Regions from separate parts of the Enterobacter sp. JBIWA008 genome, predicted to be linked through region 2. Evidence: predicted binding sites of a transcription regulator. Region 2 holds the regulator's gene; each other region holds the start of a gene.
The links. The regulator LexA, encoded in region 2, represses DNA repair genes until DNA is damaged. The targets are predictions, from matches to a motif close to TNCTGTATGTACATACAGNA.
Positions count from the first base shown of each region.

Region 1 (7,699 bases), 2.1 Mb from region 2:
GAGCCAGATGAGGATCTTAACGACCTCTTTAACGTCGTCTTCGTGGGTATAGAACGAGGCCATCAGCCCGGCAAACGGCGCGGTTCCCCAGGCGATCAGGGTCAGCCCAATGGTCGACAGCCAGAACACGTGACGCAGCTGCCGCTCCGCCTGGCCTATCTGCCCTTTCCCGAGCCGCTTACCCGTAATAATGGTCGATGCCGAACCCAGCGCGTTACCCGGCAGGTTAATCAGCGAGGCAATCGAAAAGGCGATAAAGTTACCGGCGATAACGTCGGTTCCCATCCCGGCGACAAACATTTGCGTGAGTAGCTTCCCGCCGTTGAACAATACCGATTCAATGCTCGCGGGAATGCCGATACCCATCACTTCCCAGATAATGGCGAAATTAAAGGGGCGAAAATAGCTTTTTAGCGTCAGACGCAGCGAGGGGGTGATCCCCGCCATCAGCACCCCGATGATGGCTGCCGCACCGATATAGCGTGAAATGGTTAACCCCAGTCCGGCACCGACGAACCCCAGTCCATCCCACGAGAACACGCCGTAGATCAGCACGCTGCTGATAATGATATTCAGGATATTCATCCCGCCGTTGATCAGCAGCGGAATTTTTGTGTTGCCCGCCCCGCGCAGCGCACCGCTGCCAATCAGCGCAATGGCCGCCGCCGGATAGCTTAAGACGGTCATTTCCAGGTAGGTCAGCGCCAGGTCTTTAACCTCGTTCGTGGCCTCGCCGGCGACAAAGTCGATAATCTCTTTACCGAAATAGTGGATCACCGCCGCCATAACGATCGAAAAAATGGTCATGATCATTAGCGACTGGCGGGCCGCCTCGCGCGCGCGTTTGGGGTCAAGCTTGCCGAGGCTAAAAGCCACCACCACCGTCGTCCCGAGATCTATGGCGGCAAAAAACGAGATCACCACCATGTTAAAGCTGTCCGCCAGCCCAACCCCAGCCATCGCCTCTTTGCCGAGCCAGCTCACCAGGAAGGTGCTAAGAACCCCCATCAGCAGAACGCAGGTATTTTCCAGGAAGATAGGCACGGCAAGAGGGGTGATTTCACGCCAGAACAGAACACGATAGCTTTTACGTTTTGCATACCATGGCGTGCGCGTTATCGCCTGGCGTAAGGAGGCAGTGACGTTCAAAATGGACCTTAGAGAGAAAAGTTGAAACTCCATTTCAAATGATGGGGGACAAATGCTAATCCTGCAAAGTATTTCCCAGAAAAAGATGTGTGGATTTACAACAAACTGACGACAGAATCGGCAATCGGTCGATTTTTCCTAAGATCAGGTTTGACAAAACTTTTTTCGCCGCTAAGATAAGCCTCCACAACGATTCCTCTGTAGTTCAGTCGGTAGAACGGCGGACTGTTAATCCGTATGTCACTGGTTCGAGTCCAGTCAGAGGAGCCAAATTTAAAAAGCCTGCTTTTAAAGCAGGCTTTTTGCTTTGCGGATGAGGGAAAATGAACGCTCTGTTTGTCTACGGCACGCTGCGCCCGGGCCACTCTAATGCGCATATTCTTGAAAACATCGGCGGCGAATGGCTGGCGGGTTCCGTATCAGGTACGTTTTACGAACGCGGATGGGGAGCTGCGGCGGAATTCCCGGGGATTGTGCTCCACCCCGATGCCCCCCGCGTCGAAGGCTATCTGTTTATCTCTGATAACCTTGCCGCACACTGGCCAATGCTGGATGAGTTTGAAGACGGCTACGATCGGGTTGAGGTCACGGTGACCACCCTTGAAGGCAAGCTGGTTAAGGCCTGGATTTATCAGCTACAGCCGCGTTCTGCGTCATAAAAAAAGGCTCTCTGTCACCAGAGAGCCTTTTTCACTATTCGCTGCGATTACTCGCTTTTTGCTTCGCCGTTTTTAATTTCGCCCATCACTTTCAGCTTCTTGGAGATGTCGCGACGCTCTTTGGACAGCTCAGCGTTTTTGATGATGTAGTCATCAACACGGTCTTCATAGTCGCTCTTCATGCTGGCGATGATGCCCTGAATAGCCTCAACGCTCATACCTGGCTTGATGTAGTCGCTCAGGTTGTCGAGCAGCAGAACACGTTTCTGGTTGTCACGGATCTTCTTCTCAACGTCCTGGATTTCACGCTGCAGTTTGTTTTTGCGGCGGAACAGGCGGACGAATTCCAGAACATCCTGGAACGAAGGCTTGGTAGTTTCCATTTTTACACCCCTGATAATGTGAGATTCGGATTCGTAAGGCAACCGTTGTAACAGACACCGGCTGCGAATGACAATGAGTATATCGTTTAAAGCTATCATAACCCCAATTGCTGCTGAATCGAAGCAGCAGCCGTCACATACGCCTTTTATTTGCGCAGCGCCCGGCAAATAAGGTGCGATAGCAGCTCAAGCTGCCGCGCCAGTTCCATACTCAGCCAGACGTAGCCATGAATAGGCGTTTCCGCCACGTTATCGCTCTGGCGTTCATTGATTAACTGCTTCAGCTCCGCAACGATCTCATTCAGTCGCTCGCTGTTGGCCAGTATCGGCTGCGGGTTGCCTTCATAGAGCGCATGGGCGATGGTCAGCAACGTTTGCTGCGTCATCTGCTGGGTTTCTTTCAAAGTCTGCGCGTTAAGCATCAAGAGATGGCTGGGACGCGAGGCCCAGTGGGCGTTGATTTGCAGTTCAAGCATGCAGACCAGATTGCGGCTTACCGTCTGGATGGCTTCGAAAATCGATTTCTGTATATGGGTTTCTTTGCTGGCGGGCGTGATCAGGCCGCGCATTTTGACCACGTCGTTGAGGATCGTTTGCAGATGCTTTTCCAGCCGGGGACGCTCGACCAGATTCGGGGAAAAACCGGCCTGATAGACGCGGTTAAAGGTGGTAACGTAGTTCGCCATCTGAATACGCCAGTGCAGAAAAGCCCGCTGCGGCCAGATACCGGTGAAGAGCATGGCCAGCAGTGACCCCAGGATAACATCCCCGCTTCGCCACAGCGCCGTGGTCATATCCCCGGCGGGCGCACCGACCACCACCGCGAGAGTAATCCCAATCAGCAAGGCCTGATACGGTCTTTTGCCCAACGCCAGCCAGCCGCACAGGAACATGGCACCACCGCACCATGCCAGCATCACGGGAAACGAGATAAGCTCCAGCTTCAGGGCGATAAGCCCAAGGGCCGAGCCTAAAACCGTCCCGCCAATTCGCTCGAAGGCGCGCGGAACAACGTTCCCCCAAAACGAGATGGGCCCCATCACCACCACCAGCGTGATCAGCGGCCATGTTCCTTCCGGAACATCCAGCAAACGAACCAGTACAAACGTCAATACGAACGCCAGCGCGATGCGGCACCCGTGCACCACGCGGTAATGTTTGTACAACCGAATTTCAAAAGGGGTTAATGATTTGTCGGGACGCACACCCGCTCTCCAGCTACACGGCAAATCACAATTGTACTGTGTTTTCAGCCGGGCGGATCGCTCCCGGCTGAAAAACCCTTCATTTAGCAGGATTAAGCCGTTTTATGCTCTACCGCGATATACATTTCGATATCCCAGTAGCCGTCTGCATTGCCGTCATTGAGATAGCGCTCGAAGCAGGGTTTAAGCGCCATCTGGTATTTATTATCCTGCAGCAGGGAGTTGAAGAACTGATACCACGGCGTGGCGAAGTCGTAGTTTTCCACGCGCGCCGTGGCCACGGCATAATCCCCGGCCGCGATTTCGGTCATCATGACGCCTTCGCTGTTTTCCGGGATAACGAAATCGTCCGGTACCGTAACGGCTGTATCACAACGCAGTTTTTCTGCCGGGACCTCGTCGGGGTTATCGTAGTAGACCGCAACCCACTCAAGTGGCTCAATGTGGCGCCCGTCCACCCACATGACCAGCTGTTCAAAGCCCTGTTTTACCGTTTGTTCCCACGGTCCGACCAAATGAAAACCGGCAATCTTACGTTTCTGTTGCTGCTTGATGCTGTAGTCCATGCTGCCTCCATTTATTACTGTATATATATACACTATAAAGCGGATTCTGAGGGTTCAGCAAACGTGAAGTGTTTATTATGTGAGCAGACTCGCAACCCTGCCAGTCTGCTCGTCAACCGCTAGAGCGTGTGATGCAGATAATCGCTCATGCGTGAGAACAGTCCACCTTTATCAACGGCTTCCAGCGTCACCAGCGGCCAGTGCGCTACCACCTTGTCGCGGTCATAGAGCTGGATTTCTCCGACCCGCTGATGCGCGGCAATCGGTGCTTCCAGCTCTTTTTTATCCAGCACGTATTTGGCTTTGATGTTCGGCACTTCCGCTTTCGGTAAGGCCAGCCAGAAGTCCTGGTCAGTGCCCAGTTTCACCTGCTCCTTATCGCCGTACCAGATACGCTCTGTCCCTACTTTTTTACCGTTATGCAGGATCTGCACCGTATCGAAATTCTGCTGCCCCCAGTGCAGCAGTTTTCGGGCCTGGTCCTCACGCCCTTTCGGGCTGTCCGCCCCCATGACTACTGCGATTAAACGGCGCTGGCCGTCAACGGCAGAAGCAATCAGGTTAAAGCCCGCGCCAGACGTGTGACCGGTTTTAAGCCCGTCAACGTTCATGGTCTTATCCCACAACAGGCCGTTACGGTTCTGCTGGGTGATCCCGTTCCAGGTCAGGCTCTTTTCGCTGTACATATGATAAAACTCAGGCTCGCCGTGGATGATGGCCCGGGAGAGTACGGCCAGATCATAGGCAGAGCTGTGTTGGCCCGGCGCGTCCAGCCCGTGGACGGTTTCAAAATGCGTATCGCGCAGGTTCAGCTTTTGCACATAGTCGTTCATCATCTTCACAAACTGCGGCTGCCCGCCCGCCACGTGATCGGCCAGCGCCACGCAGGCATCGTTGCCAGAATCAACGATCAGGCCGCGGCTTAAGTCACGCACGCTGACGCGTTCGCCCTCTTTCAGGAACATCAGCGACGAGCCGTCAAACACCGGGTTACCTTTTGCCCAGGCATCGCGTCCTACGGTGACAATGTCGTCCGGCGTAATACGATGGCTATCAATGGCCCGATCAACCACATACCCCGTCATCAGCTTGGTCAGGCTCGCCGGATTACGTTGCTGATGTTCGTTGCCCGCCGTTAAGATCTGACCAGTCGTGTAGTCCATCAGCACCCATGAGCCAGCCTGAATGGCCGGCGGCTGCGGCGAAAAATCCAGTGGTTCGGCCGCAAAAGCAGATGAGACACTCGAAGCGAGTAAAGAAACAGCAATAAACAGACGGCGTTTCAACGGTATATCCTCAGGTCATTAAAAATCGATGATCTTTTTACGGGAGTTCTGATGTCGTTACCTGGCTTAATTGCAAAAAAATGTGACAGAACGCAGATTTTTCTCGGAAGCTGGCGCGCAAATTTGCGCCACGACGGTGCTTTTTATTCGGCCTGACCCGCACGATCGTTTACCATAGTGACGTCATTTTTTAACAGGATGGTATTACTGGTGTCTGACTCTGCCGCTCGCCCGACTTTTTTGTTCCACGACTACGAAACCTTTGGCACTCACCCGGCGCTGGACCGACCGGCGCAGTTTGCCGCCATCCGTACCGACGACGAATTCAACATCATTGGCGAGCCTGAGGTCTTTTACTGCAAACCGGCTGATGACTACCTGCCGCAGCCCGGGGCGGTCATGGTTACCGGCATTACGCCTCAGGAAGCGCGGGAAAAAGGCGTTAACGAGGCTGAATTCGCCCGACGCATCCACGATCTGTTTACCGTTCCCAATACCTGCGTGGTTGGTTACAACAACATTCGCTTCGATGACGAAGTAACGCGCAACATCTTCTATCGCAACTTCTACGATCCCTATGCCTGGAGCTGGCAAAACCGTAATTCGCGCTGGGACTTGCTCGACATCATGCGCGCCTGTTATGCCCTGCGTCCTGAGGGCATTAACTGGCCGGAAAATGAGGAAGGACTGACGAGCTTCCGGCTGGAACACCTGACGCGCGCCAACGGCATCGAGCACAGCAATGCTCACGACGCGATGGCGGACGTCTATGCCACCATTGCCATGGCGAAGCTGGTGAAAACCGCCCAGCCCCGACTGTTTGAGTATCTGCTGAGCCACCGCAGTAAACAAAAATTGACCACGCTGATTGACGTTCCACAAATGAAGCCGCTGGTGCATATTTCCGGCATGTTTGGCGCCTGGCGCGGCAATACCAGCTGGGTCGCTCCGCTGGCGTGGCATCCGGACAACCGTAATGCGGTCATCATGGTGGATTTAGCCGGCGATATTTCGCCGCTGCTTGAGCTCGACAGCGATACCCTGCGTGAACGGCTTTATACCCCGAAAAATGAACTCGGCGATCTGCCTGCGGTACCGATCAAACTGGTGCATATCAATAAATGTCCGGTACTGGCGCAGGCGAATACGCTGCGTCCGGAAGATGCGGACAGGCTGGGCATCAACCGTCAGCACTGCCTCGATAATCTGAAAGTGCTGCGCGATAATCCGCAGGTGCGCGAAAAAGTGGTTGCTATCTTTGCCGAGGCGGAGCCGTTCGTGCCGTCCGAAAACGTGGATGCCCAGCTCTACAACGGCTTCTTCAGCGATGCCGATCGCGCGGCGATGAATATCGTTCTGCAAACCGAGCCGCGCAACTTACCGGCGCTGGATATCACCTTCGCCGATAAACGCATCGAAAAGCTGATGTTTAATTACCGCGCGCGTAACTACCCCGGCACGCTGGACGAGGCAGAGCAGGATCGCTGGCTGCAGCATCGTCGCAATGTCTTTACCCAGGAGTTTCTTAACAGCTATGCCCAGGAGCTGGAAATGCTTTATGGCCAGTATGAAGGGAATGCTGAGAAACAGGCACTGTTGAAATCCCTGTTCCAGTACGCTCAAGAGATTGTCTGAGTGAGGGGTATAAAAAAAGCCGGAGGCGATGTCTCCGGCTTTTTTTTGCCCGATGGCGCTGCGCTTACGCGACGTCTTCGTACTGAGGAACCGGGTTACGGAAGCTCTTCGTGACGCAGGCCAGGTAAATCAGGCCGATACCCGCCCAAATCAGGCCTAGCACCATAGAGCTCTCTTCCAGGTTAACCCACAGCGCACCCACGGTCAGGGCACCGCACATCGGCAGGAACAGATACTGGAAGTGATCTTTCAGCGTCTTGTTACGCTTTTCACGGATCCAGAACTGCGAGATAACCGACAGGTTAACAAAGGTGAACGCCACCAGCGCACCGAAGTTGATCAGCGCCGTTGCCATTACCAGGTCAAAGTTAATCGCCAGAAGCGCGATCGCACCGACCAGGATGATGTTCATCGCCGGGGTACGCCAGGTTGGATGAACGTAGCCGAAGAAGCTTTTCGGGAATACGCCATCGCGGCCCATAACGTACATCAGACGCGCAACGCCTGCATGCGCGGCCATACCGGACGCCAGTACGGTGATGGTGGAGAAGATCAGCGCGCCGACCTGGAACGCTTTACCCGCCACATAGAGCATAATTTCCGGCTGAGACGCATCCGGATCCTTAAAGCGAGAGATATCCGGGAAGTACAGCTGCAGGAAATAGGTCGAGAAAATAAAGATCAGACCGCCAATCAGCGCCGTCAGGAAAATTGCGCGAGGAATTACGCGCTCTGCATCTTTCGTTTCTTCGGACAGGTTGCTGATGCCGTCAAATCCGGTAAAGGAGAAGCACAGAATTGTTGCCCCGGTAATCA
Region 1 covers NZ_CP074149.1:3,079,565-3,087,263, forward strand. The annotation lists gene emmdR (multidrug efflux MATE transporter EmmdR) at 1-1,182, opposite strand, end outside; tRNA gene KGP24_RS14855 (tRNA-Asn) at 1,344-1,419, shown strand; gene KGP24_RS14860 (gamma-glutamylcyclotransferase family protein) at 1,473-1,808, shown strand; gene KGP24_RS14865 (DUF496 family protein) at 1,856-2,191, opposite strand; gene KGP24_RS14870 (FUSC family protein) at 2,338-3,396, opposite strand; gene sbmC (DNA gyrase inhibitor SbmC) at 3,489-3,962, opposite strand; gene dacD (serine-type D-Ala-D-Ala carboxypeptidase DacD) at 4,082-5,248, opposite strand; gene sbcB (exodeoxyribonuclease I) at 5,456-6,883, shown strand; gene plaP (putrescine/proton symporter PlaP) at 6,948-7,699, opposite strand, start outside.
Region 1: the regulator LexA is predicted to act here: its motif matches at 3,978-3,997, upstream of sbmC (DNA gyrase inhibitor SbmC).

Region 2 (7,699 bases):
TCAATCTCATCCTGAAGATTGTCCTCATCCGTCACCTGGACGCCAACGGACGGCAAAATGACCGTCACATCATCGTCCGGTTTTGCCTTTGCCAGCAACGCGGGGTTGATTAACGCCCCGCTACCATAGCTCCCGGAGGCAACGCCAGTGCCACCCATTGCGTCGCTCCGTGATTCTGTCCAGGTATTGGCTGCTCCCGCCTGATTTGCCATAAACAAGGAAACAGCGATACTAACCACCGAAAATTTAAAATTTTTTTTCACAGTATGCCCGTTATAGTCTGTTATGAAATAACCCCTGTCTGTTATCACCCAAACAGGAACGAACTATTGCTGTGAATAAGTAGTAAAAGACCCGCTATTTCTATCCCTAAGTAAAACTCCCTTACGGCCTGTTATATTTTGTGACGGCCCTCAATATTTATAGAAGAGGAAATTATTTTTTCCCAGGTTTTCCATCATGCGGTCCAAAAAACTGGGGTGGGTGGTCTACCCAGCGATCCTCACGGGTAGCGGCATACACGGGGTTGAGCGGATAGTAGATGCGGTTGTGCTTCTTGTTGGCCTCGCCAACGACCAGTAACCGCACCTCTTCGTCCGTGTTGTTGATAAAGGTGTGGCAGATACCGGTTCCGGCAGGAAAACCGACGCTGTCGCCCGGTTCAAGTTTCCATAAATAGCCATTAATCCACGCCTCTGGATAACCTTCGAGCACATAAATGAACTCTTCTTCATCGCTTTCCGCATGCGGATAGGACGTTCTGCGCCCGGGCGGCAAACGCTCATGATGGATGCCAATGCGCCCTAGCCCAAGCTTGCGAGCCAACGGGGCGCCGATAGAAAAAAGCTCATCGCTACCTGGATAGGTCGAATCATCCGCGCCTTCTACGTCGCGCCAGTGCCGAATACAGTCAGGTTTTTTCATTGTTTATTTCCCGGTTTGCAATGGGTCAGGTATAGCACAGACTGGCGGATCTCGGCGTTTTTACCAGAACATGATAAAGTGGGCGTTTTCCGTCCTATAACATCCGGGGTGCTAAATGGATAAGTCCACAAAAGAGCTGTTAGCGCAGGCCGAAAAGCTGTGTGCGCAACGCAATGTGCGCCTGACTCCGCAGCGCCTTGAAGTATTACGTCTCATGAGCCTGCAGCAGGGTGCCATCAGCGCTTACGATCTGCTGGACCTGCTCCGCGAAAGCGAGCCGCAGGCGAAGCCACCAACCGTGTATCGCGCGCTGGATTTCCTGCTGGAACAAGGATTCGTGCATAAAGTTGAGTCCACCAACAGCTATGTGCTGTGCCATCTGTTTGATCAGCCCACCCACACATCGGCGATGTTTATCTGTGACCGCTGCGGCGTGGTGAAAGAAGAAGCTGCGGAAGGCGTGGAAGATATTATGCATACGCTGGCAGCGAAAATGGGTTTTGCCCTGCGTCATAACGTGATTGAAGCGCATGGGCTGTGCTCTGCCTGCGTGGAAGTGGAAGCTTGTCGTCATCAGGACGCATGTCAGCACGACCACTCAATTCTGGTGAAGAAAAAGCCGCGTTAACGGCAAAAGAAAAGGCGGCTTAGAGCCGCCCTGTGGGTTATTCAGCGTTACCAGCGGTAGTCGTTACGGGTTTCCCAGTCTTTGACTTCGTTTTCCGCCTGATCTTTCGCGTAGCCGTAGCGTTCCTGAATTTTACCGACAAGCTGATCGCGTTTACCTTCAATGACGGTCATATCGTCATCTGTCAGCTTACCCCACTTTTCTTTCGCTTTACCTTTGAACTGCTTCCAGTTGCCGCCGATTTCGTCTTTATTCATCATCGTGTCCTCTTAGTTAAACGTCGGGTCGTAACGTCCGTTACGTTCTTTTCTGCTGGACGTGATAAATATTGTAGTTAAGGATTTGGCAGTTGATTTCATATTCGGAATCTTTAACCGTCACGATATATCGTGACGTGAAGGGAACCAGGTATCGTTTTGCCAGTGGCGGTGCCAGATAAAAGCCAGCGATATCCCTCGCAGCGAGAGGAAAACGGCCAGGGCCAGCCACAAACCGTGATTTCCAAGCCAGGGAAGCGTCAGCAGCGTCAGGCCAAACCCTACCGCCGCGACCGCCATGCTGTTGCGCATTTCCGCTCCGCGCGTCGCACCAATAAACATGCCGTCCAGCAGATAACACCAGACGCCGACTACCGGTAAGATGACTTGCCAGATGAGATAGTGACTCGCCAGCTCGCGCAGCGCAGGGATAGACGTAAGTAATGAAACGATCTGCTCACCAAAGCAGGCGTAAACCAGGCCGAACGCCAGCGCCACCAGTCCCGACTGACGGCAGGCTGCCCGCCAGACGTCCCGAAGCTGCCCGCTTTCGCGCGCACCGTACGCCTGCCCGGAATGCGCTTCTACCGCATAGGCAAAACCGTCCAGCGCGTAGGCGGTAAAGGTCAGCAGCGTCATCAATACCGCGTTGACCGCAACGATTTCTGGCCCCAGTCGAGCCCCGAAAACCGTCAGCGCGCCGAAGCAGAGCTGAAGCAGCAGCGAGCGCAGCATGATGTCACGATTAAGTGCCAGCAGCTTACGGATATTGCCGCGCCATGCGGTTTTGAGCAGCGCCAGGGAGATGCCGCGCATCGCCAGCACGCGCCAGACCATCCAAAGACCAATAATAAAGGTTCCGTACTCGGCAATCGCCGTCGCCAGCGCCGCGCCCTGCACATTCATATGCAGTCCCATTACCAGCCAGACATCCAGCACAATGTTGAGAAGGTTGCCCACCACCAGCAAAATCACTGGCGCACGGGCGTACTGAACGCCCAGTAGCCACCCCAGCAGAACCAGGTTAGCCAGCGAGGCGGGCGCGCTGAGCCAGCGGATTTCAAGGAAACGTCGAGCCTGGGCCAGTACCGCCTCGCTGCCGCCAACAACATGGAGTGCAAAGTCGATCAGGGGCGCACGTAATATAACGATTAACGCCCCCGCGCCAAGCGCAAGGATCAGCGGCTGGACCAGAGCCCGCGCCAGACGCAGCGGATCTTTTGCACCATAAGCCTGTGCCGTGAGCCCGGTGGTGCTCATACGCAAAAAGAGCAGCAGCATAAACAGGAAGCTGGTTGCCGTTGCGCCAATCGCCACGCCGCCGAGATAAACCGGCGAATCAAGATGACCAATAACGGCAGTATCGACCAGACCCAGCAAGGGCACGGTAATATTGGAAAAAATCATCGGCAGAGCAAGACGCCACAATGCCTTATCGGATGCCGTCAGCAGTGACATGAAAAATACCGGGAGTGGGGAATGAAGCAGGCTACAGCGGCGCCATAGCCTGTCAGGAAGAGGTTACAGCCATTCACCGTTGCGAATCACCCCAACCGCCAGTCCTTCGATAGAGAAGTTCTGTTCGCGGAGATCGACCACAATCGGGGAGAACTCGTTGTTTTCAGGCAGTAGCTGAACTGTGTTCCCCTGTTTTTTCAGACGCTTGACGGTGACTTCATCATCAATGCGCGCGACAACCACCTGACCGTTACGCACATCCTGCGTTTTGTGCACCGCAAGCAGATCGCCGTCAAGAATACCGATGTCTTTCATCGACATGCCGCTAACGCGCAGCAGGAAATCAGCGCTCGGTTTGAACATGGCCGGATCGACCTGGTAGTGGCCTTCAATATGCTGCTGCGCCAGCAAAGGCTCACCGGCAGCAACACGCCCCACCAGCGGAATACCCGTCTCTTCTTCCACCAGCAGGCGGATACCACGTGACGCGCCTGAAACAATCTCAATCACGCCCTTACGCGCCAGCGCTTTCAGGTGTTCTTCGGCAGCATTCGGAGAACGGAAGCCCAGACGCTGAGCGATTTCCGCACGCGTGGGTGGCATACCCGTCTGGCCGATATGATCCCGGATGAGATCAAACACCTCTTGCTGCCTGGTCGTTAACGCTTTCATTCCGCCCCCTGGGTGTATATACAGTTATGCTGTGAGTATATACAGTCAAAGGCGATTTTGGAATCAAAAACTGCACAAAAAACCAGGGACTTAATTATTCCTCGAGGCTCATCGGAAATGTGACCAAAGCAGCGTGACCCAGGTAATAACGGCAGTGATAATCGCCAGCAACACAGCAGCAGAGCCCATGTCTTTTGCGCGGCCAGAAAGCTCATGGAAATCGGAACCGATGCGATCAACAACGGCTTCAATAGCGCTATTAAGAATTTCCACTATCATCACCAGAAGCACGGAACCGATAAGAAGCACGCGAGTAATAGCATCAACATCAAGGAAACAGGCAATGATCACCGCGATGATAGCGGCGACGCCCTCCTGGCGAAAAGCGGCTTCGTTGATCCACGCAGCACGGAAACCTTTCCATGAATAGCCGGCGGCTTTGATGATACGCGTTAACCCAGTGGTATTATTGGCCATTAAAAGAACCTTTTTAAAAAAAGAGCGTCAGTAACAGGAGCCGTAGCGCGTTTCGCTACAGCCTGAAGTATGACGGGTAACAACAGAAATTTTGCGCGCTTTCTGTTATCCTTGCGCCGCAATTGCATTATTAACCAGAGGCTTTACATCGTTTATGTCCGGCTGGCCACGAATTTACTACAAATTACTTAATTTACCATTAAGCATACTGGTAAAAAGCAAGTCTATCCCAGCAGAACCCGCGCTGGAGTTGGGGCTCGATACGTCGCGTCCTATTATGTACGTTTTGCCTTATAACTCGAAGGCAGACTTACTGACGCTTCGCGCCCAGTGTCTGGCGCATGACTTACCGGACCCGCTTGAACCGCTTGAAGTTGACGGTACGCTGCTGCCGCGCTACGTGTTCATTCACGGTGGACCGCGCGTGTTTACCTACTACACGCCAAAAGAAGAGTCCATCAAGCTGTTCCATGACTATCTCGACCTGCATCGCAGCAACCCCGATCTGGATGTGCAGATGGTGCCGGTATCGGTGATGTTTGGTCGTCGTCCGGGCCGTGAAAAAGGTGAAGAGAACCCACCACTGCGCATGCTTAACGGCATTCAGAAGTTCTTCGCGGTCTCCTGGCTGGGACGCGACAGCTTTGTGCGTTTCTCCCCTTCCGTTTCGCTGCGTCGAATGGCGGACGAGCACGGCACCGACAAGATCATCGCGCAAAAACTGGCGCGCGTGGCGCGTATGCACTTTGCCCGTCAGCGCCTGGCTGCCGTAGGGCCGCGTCTCCCGGCGCGTCAGGATTTGTTCAACAAGCTGTTGGCCTCCAAAGCGATTGCTCGCGCCGTTGAAGACGAAGCGCGCAGCAAGAAAATATCGCATGAGAAAGCCCAGCAGAACGCCATTGCGCTGATGGAAGAGATTGCAGCGAACTTCTCTTACGAGATGATTCGCCTGTCCGATCGTATTCTCGGCTTTACCTGGAACCGCCTGTATCAGGGCATCAACGTTCATAACGCCGAGCGTGTACGCCAGCTGGCGCATGATGGCCATGAGATTGTCTATGTCCCCTGCCACCGCAGCCACATGGACTACCTGCTTCTTTCCTACGTGCTCTATCACCAGGGGCTGGTACCGCCGCATATTGCTGCCGGTATCAACCTGAATTTCTGGCCAGCAGGTCCGATTTTCCGCCGCCTGGGCGCCTTCTTTATCCGTCGTACCTTCAAGGGCAACAAGCTCTACTCCACCGTGTTCCGCGAGTATCTGGGCGAGCTGTTCAGCCGCGGCTATTCCGTGGAGTACTTCGTGGAGGGCGGTCGTTCCCGTACCGGACGTCTGCTCGATCCGAAGACCGGCACGCTGTCGATGACCATCCAGGCGATGCTGCGCGGAGGAACCCGTCCCATCACGCTAGTGCCAATCTACATTGGCTATGAGCACGTGATGGAAGTGGGCACGTACGCCAAAGAGCTGCGCGGTGCGACCAAAGAGAAAGAGAGCCTGCCGCAGATGCTGCGCGGCTTGAGCAAGCTACGCAATCTCGGCCAGGGCTATGTGAACTTCGGCGAGCCGATGCCGCTGATGACATATCTGAACCATCACGTTCCCGAGTGGCGCGAATCCATCGATCCTATCGAAGCGATTCGTCCGGCCTGGCTGACGCCAACGGTCAACGGCATTGCGTCCGAACTAATGGTGCGCATTAACAACGCCGGTGCGGCTAATGCCATGAACTTGTGCTGTACGGCACTTCTCGCTTCGCGCCAGCGCTCACTGACCCGTGAGCAACTGACGGAACAGCTGGATTGCTATCTGGATATGATGCGCAACGTGCCGTATTCGGTTGATTCAACCGTGCCTTCAGCAACCGCCAGTGAGCTTATCGATCACGCGCTGCAGATGAATAAGTTTGAAGTCGAAAAAGACACAATCGGCGACATCATCATTCTGCCGCGTGAGCAGGCAGTGCTGATGACGTACTACCGCAACAACATCACCCATATGCTGATGCTGCCGTCGCTCATGGCGGCCATCATTACCCAGCATCGCCGCATCTCGCGTCAGGAGCTATTGCGTCACGTTGATACGCTCTACCCGATGCTGAAAGCGGAGCTGTTCCTACGCTGGAGCAAGGATGAGCTGGCGGGTGAACTGGACAAACTGACGGAAGAACTACGTCGTCAAGGGCTAATCACCGTCACGAATGACGAGCTGCACATCAATCCGTCACGCTCCCGCACCCTGCAGCTGCTGGCCGCCGGTGCGCGCGAAACGCTGCAGCGCTACGCCATTACGTTCTGGCTGCTGAGTGCGAATCCGTCTATCAACCGCGGTACGCTGGAGAAAGAGAGCCGGACGCTGGCACAGCGTCTGTCCGTTCTGCACGGCATTAACGCTCCTGAATTCTTCGACAAAGCGGTCTTCAGCACTCTGGTTCTGACGCTGCGCGACGAAGGCTACATCAGTGATACGGGCGATGCCGAGCCGGAAGAGACGCTGAAGGTGTACCAGATGCTGGCAGAACTGATCACCTCGGATGTGCGTTTAACGATTGAGAGCGCGACGCAGGACGAGTGACGTGAAAAAGCCGGGTGGTGGTTTCACCATACCCGGCCTGGTGTTCTGCATAATATAAAGGCCCGGTAAGCGTTAACGCTACCGGGCCTTATTTTTGGGCCTTGTTAAATCACCGCATTCAGCTCAGCAGCGTGAAGGCAATCATCCCGACAATCGCCCCCGTTGTGCCGAGGATGGTTTCCATCAGCGTCCAGGTTTTCAGGGTTTGCGCTTCGGTCGCGCCGGTAAATTTACCGAAAAGCCAGAAGCCTGCATCGTTAACGTGGGATACCACAATCGAGCCGCCCGCGATGCAGATTGAGAGCGCCGCCATCTGCGCACCGGAGTAGTTCAGCTGTTCAATCACCGGCATCACCAGACCCACGGCGGTTAAACACGCCACGGTTGCGGAGCCCTGAATGATACGCACCGCTGCGGCCAGCACAAAGCAGGTAACCGCAATCGGCAGGCCCATTCCGGTCAGCGCTTCGCCCAGTGCCGGGCCTACGCCGGAATCCACCAGCACCTGCTTGAACACACCCCCGGCACCGATCACCAGCAGGATAATGCCCGCAGGCTGCAGCGCGGCGCCGCAGATCTCCATCACGCGGTCTTTCGGCATCCCCTGACGCATCGCCAGGCCGTAAATCGCCACCAGACACGCCACCAGGATCGCGGTGAACGGGTGACCGATGAACTCAAACCACTCGTAGGCGCTGGAACCCACCG
Region 2 covers NZ_CP074149.1:356,673-364,371, reverse strand. The annotation lists gene KGP24_RS01730 (conjugal transfer protein TraF) at 1-263, opposite strand, end outside; gene KGP24_RS01725 (cupin domain-containing protein) at 436-924, opposite strand; gene zur (zinc uptake transcriptional repressor Zur) at 1,040-1,552, shown strand; gene KGP24_RS01715 (CsbD family protein) at 1,600-1,809, opposite strand; gene dinF (MATE family efflux transporter DinF) at 1,930-3,267, opposite strand; gene lexA (transcriptional repressor LexA) at 3,331-3,939, opposite strand; gene KGP24_RS01700 (diacylglycerol kinase) at 4,048-4,416, opposite strand; gene plsB (glycerol-3-phosphate 1-O-acyltransferase PlsB) at 4,571-6,991, shown strand; gene gntU (gluconate transporter) at 7,110-7,699, opposite strand, start outside.

Region 3 (7,699 bases), 1.9 Mb from region 2:
CATGGCATTCCCCGGTACCGGGCTCCCCACCACGCCCGGCCTGATGGCATTCCAGTGCCAGCCTTTCCCCCGCTGAAACTGGCTGAGCCACGCGAGCTGCGCGGCGTTAAATTCGGCACCCGGCACGCCGGGATCGCTTTCGCGCGCCGGGGTTTTAAACGGCCCGAGATGCGCACCATAGACTTTGTATCCCTGCATCAGGCTTACCGTCTGCAAAGGGGCCGTTTTTTCGAGGGTGCTGACCAGATTACGCAGCATGGTGACGTTCGGCTCAACCATGTCCGTCCAGTTAGCCGCGTTCGCCCAGGCGCTGTAAAAGATGTGGGTGACACCGTTCAGGCCGTGCAGCGCCCGTGCGGTATCCTGCGCATCCAGCAAATCGACGTTCACCACGGGAATGCCGTCCGGATGGGTTACCTCGCGGCGACTGAGGCCGATAACCTCCCACTGATGGTGCAGGAGCGTGTTGACCAGCTGTCTGCCGACAATGCCGCTGGCGCCCGCGACCAGGGCGACGTTGTGTTGCTGCATCTTATTCATGGTGTTTCTCCGGAAAGGGTGACAGACGCAGTGTGATATATTATTTTTCCTGGAGATATACCCTGAAACCGATGGCACTTATAAGCAGAATCATTAAATGAATAATAAGCTCAATGCCATTTCCACCTTTCTACGCGTCGCTGAAGCGGGCTCGTTTTCGGCCGCCGCCCGTCAGACCGGTATTAAGCAGTCCGCCGTCAGTCAACAGATCGCGGCACTTGAGGAATCACTGGGCGTGGTGCTGCTGCACCGTACGACGCGTAAGATGAAGCTGACCGAACAGGGTGAACGTTACCGGCGTGATATGCAGCTTGTGCTGGACGCCATGGGGGAAGCGGAAAGGCGTTTACATCCTGTCGACCCTGGCGTTCAGGGACGCGTCCACGTCCAGCTACCAAGCGGCCTGGGGCAGATCTTTTTGCCGCATCTGCTGGCGCTACAGCGCCTGCATCCCGAACTGCAGCTGATGATTTCCCTGGATGACCGCCTTGCCGATCTGGTGACGGAGGGCGTGGATATCGCGATACGGCTGGGCAGTGAGCCTCCGCAGGCGCACGCGGCTCGCGTGCTGGCGCGAATTGAAGCCGCGCTGTTTGCCGCTCCCGGTTTTCAGGCTGTACACGCCGTCAGCGAGCTGACCACGCTGCCACACGTACGGTTCAGCGGTATTCCGCTGGATGCCCCCCTGCGCCTGATTTCTGGCGAGGAAACGGTCGAGGTCAACGTGAATACCGTTTTCCGGGCCAATACCAGCGACGCGCTGCTGCAGGCGCTGGAGTCCGGGATTGGTATCGGCGGCCTGCAGCGACCGCTCGTGGCCAGGGCGCTGCAGGCGGGCACGCTGGTACCGGTGCTGCCCCACTGGCGGTTACCCGATCGCTTCCTCTATGCCGTTTATCCTGACGCCCGCTTTATTCCGCAGCGCGTCAGAAATGTCGTCAGCGTGATCGAGCAGTTACTGCCTGAGATCGCGACGTATGAAACCACAAAATAGTCGCCTTCTACCTCGCCACCGGTAAATCCGCGTACCGCGTCGTGTAGGCCGGTGACAGCATTTCCCGCTTCATCGCCCACGGTTTCTCAATCCCCTGCCCGGCAAACCATATCTTCCCTTTGCCGGAATGATTCAGGCTGTCGATCATTTCCATCAGCGCCGCGCTGTTGGCGCGCAGACGATTATCGTCAAACAAATTAAGCTGGGCGACGCCGCTGCTGAAAAAGTCCGCCAGCATGACCCCGGCTTTCATATAGCGATATCCGTCGAGCCATATACGCCCCAGCGCCTGCGTGGCGGCGCGGATGATATCCCGCGAGTCATTGGTGGGCGTCATCAGGGTGACCGAAGCCTGATTGCCGTAATAAATTTCGTTGTCCGCGTGCGGGCTGGTGCGCACAAACACGCTGATAAAACGACAGTATTGATGCTCGCCGCGCAGTTTTTCCGCAGCGCGTTCCGCGTAGGCGCAAATGGCCTGGTGCATCTCCTCGTACTGCGTAATACGGTGTCCAAACGAACGGCTACAGATAATTTGCTGCTTCGTGGGGGTGAACTCTTCCAGATCAAGACAGGGCTCACCGCGAAGCTCGCGGGCCGTCCGTTCCAGTACCACGTTGAAATGTTTGCGAATGACCCAGGACGACGCTTCCGCCAGCTCCAGCGCAGTGGTAATGCCCATCGCGTTCAGTTTTTTTGTGATGCGCCGCCCTACCCCCCACACCTCCTCTACCGGAACCTTTGCCAGCAGCTTACGCTGCCGCTCGCGGCCTGAGAGATCGACCACGCCGCCGGTGCTGGCCCAGCGTTTCGCCGCATAGTTGGCCAGCTTCGCCAGCGTTTTTGTCGGAGCAATACCGACGCCAACGGTTAAGCCGGTATTTTTAAAGACCTGCGTGCGCATCTGGTGACCGAACGCTTCCAGTGACAGGCAGTGGCTGACCCCTGAAACGTTCACGAACGCCTCATCGATAGAGTAAATCTCTATTGCCGGGGCGAGATCGGTCAGCGTTTGCATGACCCGACTGCTGAGATCGGCATACAGCGCATAGTTCGAGCTAAAGACGTACACCCGCGACGGGTATAGCTTTTCTTTGAATTTAAAATACGGCTCACCCATTTTTATGCCGAACTGCTTTGCCTCCCGCGACAGTGAAATAATGCAGCCGTCGTTATTGGAAACCACCACGATGGGCTTCCCCTCCAGATCGGGGCGGAATACCCGCTCGCAGGAGGCATAGAAGCTGTTCACATCAACCAGCGCGAACATATTTATGCGTTTTAAGCGTGTGGGTGACGACGCCGAAGATCTGCAGCTCCTCTTCGGACTGAAAGGTAATCGGCTGATAGCGGGCATTATGCGGCAGAAGTCTCAGAACCGGACGGGTCTGTAGCTCTTTAACCGTAAACTCACCGGCGACCGACGCCACGACGATATCCCCATGTTCGGCATTTAACGAACGATCGACCACCAGCAGATCGCCGTCGCCGATCCCCGCTCCAGTCATGGAGTCTCCACTCACCTTGATAAAGTAGGTCGCGCTGGGGTGCCTTACTGCCAGCCGGTTAAGATCGAGACGATCCTCCACATAATCCTGCGCCGGGCTGGGAAACCCACAGGCAACACGTTCTAAAAATAACGGTAATTCAATGATTTGCTTTGGATGATAAGAAAAGAGAGTGTCCATAATGCCTTTCTCGCCAGATACTGTATATAAATACAGTATTACGGATTATGGACAAGGATCAAGGTCATTTCCGGAGGTGAACCCAAACGCGTTGAAGTTTGAGCGGTTTTAATTGAGCAACATCGCCTGCCGTTAACAGGCCTGATATCATAAGTCATATAAAAGTCATCTGGTTTATGACTTATAAAAAATAACATCACTATGCAATAACTACACATTGACTTTAAAGTCAGATAAAAGCATATTTTACAGCACAAATTAACAAGACTTACTGGAGAATATTTTCCATGCCAGCCCGTGACTATCCAGACAAGCGTGTTGCACGCGGTCTGGCAAAGGAGGCCGATCTCAGGATGCTGAGCGCCCGCATCGATCCCGATCTGATGGAGTACATCAGAACCACCGCCTTTGAGACGCGTAAAAGTAAGCAGGAGATTGTGGCGGAAGCGTTAGCGCTGCACAGGCAGAAAAGTCAGACAGGAGCCTAAGCGCGCAAAGCCGGAAGCACCCTTCAGGCTTTGCGCGTGTTACCTTTAATCCATCAGCGAATTCAATGTTTCCAGTGCGTCAGCCGGTAACTGCAGCTCCCCCGCCGCGAGATTTTGCCGCAGATGCGCCACGGAAGAGGTGCCAGGGATCAGCAGAATATTCGGGGAACGTTGCAGCAGCCATGCCAGCGCAACCTGCATTGCCGTTACGCCCAGTGAGTCCGCGACAGCCTTCAGCCCGGAAGATTGCAGCGGCGTAAAGCCTCCCAATGGGAAGAACGGCACGTAGGCAATTCCCTGCTGCGCCAGCAGATCCACCAGCGCGTCATCCCCCCGGTTCACAATGTTGTACATGTTCTGCACGCACACCACCGGGACCATCTTCTGGGCTTCCGCAACCTGGGTGGCCGTGACGTTGCTCAGGCCAATATGACGCACCAGCCCCTGCTGCTGTAATTCGGCCAGGGTGGAGAGCGGTTCAGCAATCGACCCTTCCGCCGGCCCGTGTGCGCTAAACATGATCCGCAGATTCACCACGTCCAGCACGTCCAGCTGCAGATTACGCAGGTTGTCATGCACCGCCTGAGTCAGTTCCTGCGCGGAAAAGGCCGGCAGCCAGGCGCCTTTGTCGTTGCGACGGGCGCCAATCTTGGTGACGAGCGTCAGATCGTCCCGGTAAGGATGAAGCGCCTCGCGGATCAGCTGGTTAGTGATATGAGGACCATAAAAATCACTGGTATCAATGTGGTTCACCCCCGCCGCCACCGCTTCGCGCAGCACGTCCAGCGCGGCTTGCTTATCCTTCGGTGGGCCAAAGACGCCCGGTCCGGCGAGCTGCATCGCACCGTAGCCCAGTCGTTTAACCGTCCGCGTCCCAAGCGCGTACGTCCCGCTTTTATCAATGCTGCTCATGTTAACCTTCCTCATAAAAATGATCCGGATTTACAACAGGTTCCTCACCGGAGCCCTTAGTTAAGCGCGAGTTAATTAAAGTTTACATTCTCTACGACGATAGTAATGAGGTAACCCTGCATCTTCTCTAACGGACGACCGCTATGCTGAAAAATCTGCACGTGATTACCGGTATTATCTTTGCCCTCACCATATTCTGTCTGTTGCAAGTTGTCACGGGAGGGTTGTTCTACTCTGCCGTCAGCAACGATCGCCATAACTTCCAGAATTCCGGCGTGCTTAATGCCCAGCAGGAAAGCCTGAGCGACAGCGTGAACACGCTGGTGAAAACGCGCGTCACCGTCACCCGCGTGGCGATCCGCTACCTGAAAAACCAGCGTGACCCGGCTTCCCTTGCGGCGATCAATAAACTGCTTGGCACGGCAACCGACTCGCTGGCAAAAGCCGAAGCCTATAACAAAGAGTGGCAGAAACTGCCGCAGGTTAACGGCCAGGAGGCGGCTTTAACCGACGAGATGCAGAAATCCTGGAACCAGATGCACGAAGTGATGCGCTTATCGATTGAGTATCTGCGTGCCGACAACTACCAGGCCTATGGCGATCTGGACGCGCAGCAGGCGCAGGACGAGATGGAAGCGGTCTATAACCGCTGGCGCGCCGAAAACAACACCCTGCTGAAGGCGGCAACCGAAGAGAACCAGAGCAGCTTCACGCAGATGCAGTGGACCCTGGCGGCTATTCTGCTGGCCGTTATCGCGGTTCTGGTGGACATCTGGCAGGGCTTACAGCACCTGCTGTTGAAACCCCTCCACTCCATTATGAACCATATTAGCGCCATTGCAGGGGGCGACCTGACGCAGGAGATCGCTATCTCCGGTCGCAATGAGATGGGTCAGCTGGCCGCTGGCCTGCACGAGATGCAGCAGTCGCTGGTGACCACCGTCAGCGCCGTACGTGGAAGTACCGATTCCATCTACACCGGCGCAGGCGAAATTGCCGCAGGAAGCAACGATCTTTCCGCCCGCACCGAGCAGCAGGCCGCCTCGCTTGAAGAGACCGCCGCAAGCATGGAAGAGCTGACCGCGACGGTTAAACAGAACTCCGATAACGCCCGTCAGGCCACGCTGCTGGCGAAAAACGCCTCTGAAACGGCCGCGCGCGGCGGTCACGTCGTGGATAACGTGGTTCGCACCATGAACGAAATCGCCGACAGTTCGCAGCAAATCGCGCATATTACCGGCGTGATTGACAGCATCGCGTTCCAGACGAACATTCTGGCGCTTAACGCAGCGGTGGAAGCGGCACGCGCCGGGGAACAGGGTCGTGGTTTTGCGGTTGTTGCAGGCGAAGTCCGTACGCTGGCGAGCCGCAGCGCGCAGGCGGCGAAAGAGATCAAAGGGCTTATCGAGAACTCCGTCAGCCGGGTGAATACCGGTTCTGAGCAGGTCAGCGAGGCTGGCACCACCATGAAGGAAATTGTCGCCGCCGTCACCCGCGTGACCGATATCATGGGTGAAATTTCATCAGCCTCTGACGAGCAGAGCCGCGGTATTGAGCAGGTGAGCCTGGCCGTTTCGCAGATGGACAGCGTGACGCAGCAAAACGCCACGCTGGTGCAGGAGTCCGCCACGGCGGCTGCGGCACTGGAAGATCAGTCCGAGCAGCTGCGCCAGGCGGTAGCGGCGTTTCGTCTGAACGGTAAAGAAAAAGCGGTCGCTCCACGCCCGACCAATCTGAAAACGCCACAGCTGCTGCGTCCGGCAACAACAACCGCCTCTACCGACAGCAACTGGGAAACGTTCTGAGTTTCAGGCGGGCGAGGATATCGCCCGCTAGCGGCTGCGCTTGGCGTGCCGCTCCCAGTTTTCCTGTTTTGCCTCATCTGATTTTCGCAGTGAAACATAACATGCCCCGCTGCCGCCGTGGTGCGGCAGCGCCACGCAGAAAGCCTGCACTTCTTCGAACTCGGTTAACCAGCGCGCCAGATAGCTGCGCACCACATTGGGATGCGAGTTTTGCTCGCGCCCTTTCCCGTGAATGATAATTAGATTACGTAACCCGTCACGTCCGGCCTGGCGAATAAAAGAATAGAGCATCTGACGGCAGCGTTCGGCGGGCTGACGCAGGAGGTTTAAGCTGGCCTGGCGGGCATATTTACCCGAGCGCAGCTTATCGATAACGCCCTGCTGTACCCCTTCGCGCCTGAACGCCAGCGGTTCTTCCAGGGGAAGCATGTCAAGAAAATCCAGCGTCAGGAAGTTATCCAGCTGTTCGCTATCCACCTCCTCGCGCGCCCGCGTATTGCGGCTGGGCTGCCAGTGAATATCCGCGCAGCGCTTCAGGGGCTGGACATCTTCCATGGCGTCAAGAAAAAATGATTTGTCGTCAGGGTTCATGGACATCCTCCGGCTACATCTGAGGATTGTACTATACCTGCGCCAGAGACCGGCCTCAATCACCGTTACAGGTCGATGCGTGGCAATAATATTAACCTGATGAATATATATAGTAATTATTAAAAAAACTTAAATCACACTTAACTAAAATTTCAGCAAAGGTAAAACACGTGATTTATGTAAAAAATTCATTAAATCAATCACTCGCCTGCCTTTCATTTTTTAGAAATGGTGTTATACCTAAATATACCTGCCCCATGGAAATAATACCCAGGATTGGCGAAAGGAAGCACTGCTGTGTGTACTATAGGGTCTGTCTGATGTCGGGCAGATCCTGTTTTTTTAATATTAATTTCACACGAAAATTATTTTTCTCGCTTCCCTCCTGAATTGCGTAATTAATGACTCGGCAAGGGGCGTCTGACGAGAATCACGGCGCTGAATTAAATAATAGGTCGCCTTAGGAAGCGATTCGACAACCGGAAGCATAACCAGACGATGCGCCAGCAGCGGGTCGCAGCCTAACTCCTGCGGCAATATGCTTAAAAAATCACTTTGCGCGACCAGGCTAATACAGGAAGAAAACGTTTCACACACCACGCCAATTCTCGGTATTTGCGAACGATGACTAAATACCTCTTCTAGTTGTTTATAATAACTTCCCCGCGGCGTCGGCATTGT
Region 3 covers NZ_CP074149.1:2,215,886-2,223,584, reverse strand. The annotation lists gene KGP24_RS10870 (SDR family oxidoreductase) at 1-540, opposite strand, end outside; gene KGP24_RS10865 (LysR family transcriptional regulator) at 638-1,534, shown strand; gene umuC (translesion error-prone DNA polymerase V subunit UmuC) at 1,542-2,804, opposite strand; gene umuD (translesion error-prone DNA polymerase V autoproteolytic subunit) at 2,788-3,222, opposite strand; gene KGP24_RS10850 (hypothetical protein) at 3,510-3,710, shown strand; gene KGP24_RS10845 (aldo/keto reductase family oxidoreductase) at 3,756-4,622, opposite strand; gene KGP24_RS10840 (methyl-accepting chemotaxis protein) at 4,766-6,427, shown strand; gene smrA (DNA endonuclease SmrA) at 6,455-7,018, opposite strand; gene KGP24_RS10830 (LysR family transcriptional regulator) at 7,373-7,699, opposite strand, start outside.
Region 3: the regulator LexA is predicted to act here: its motif matches at 3,241-3,260, upstream of umuD (translesion error-prone DNA polymerase V autoproteolytic subunit).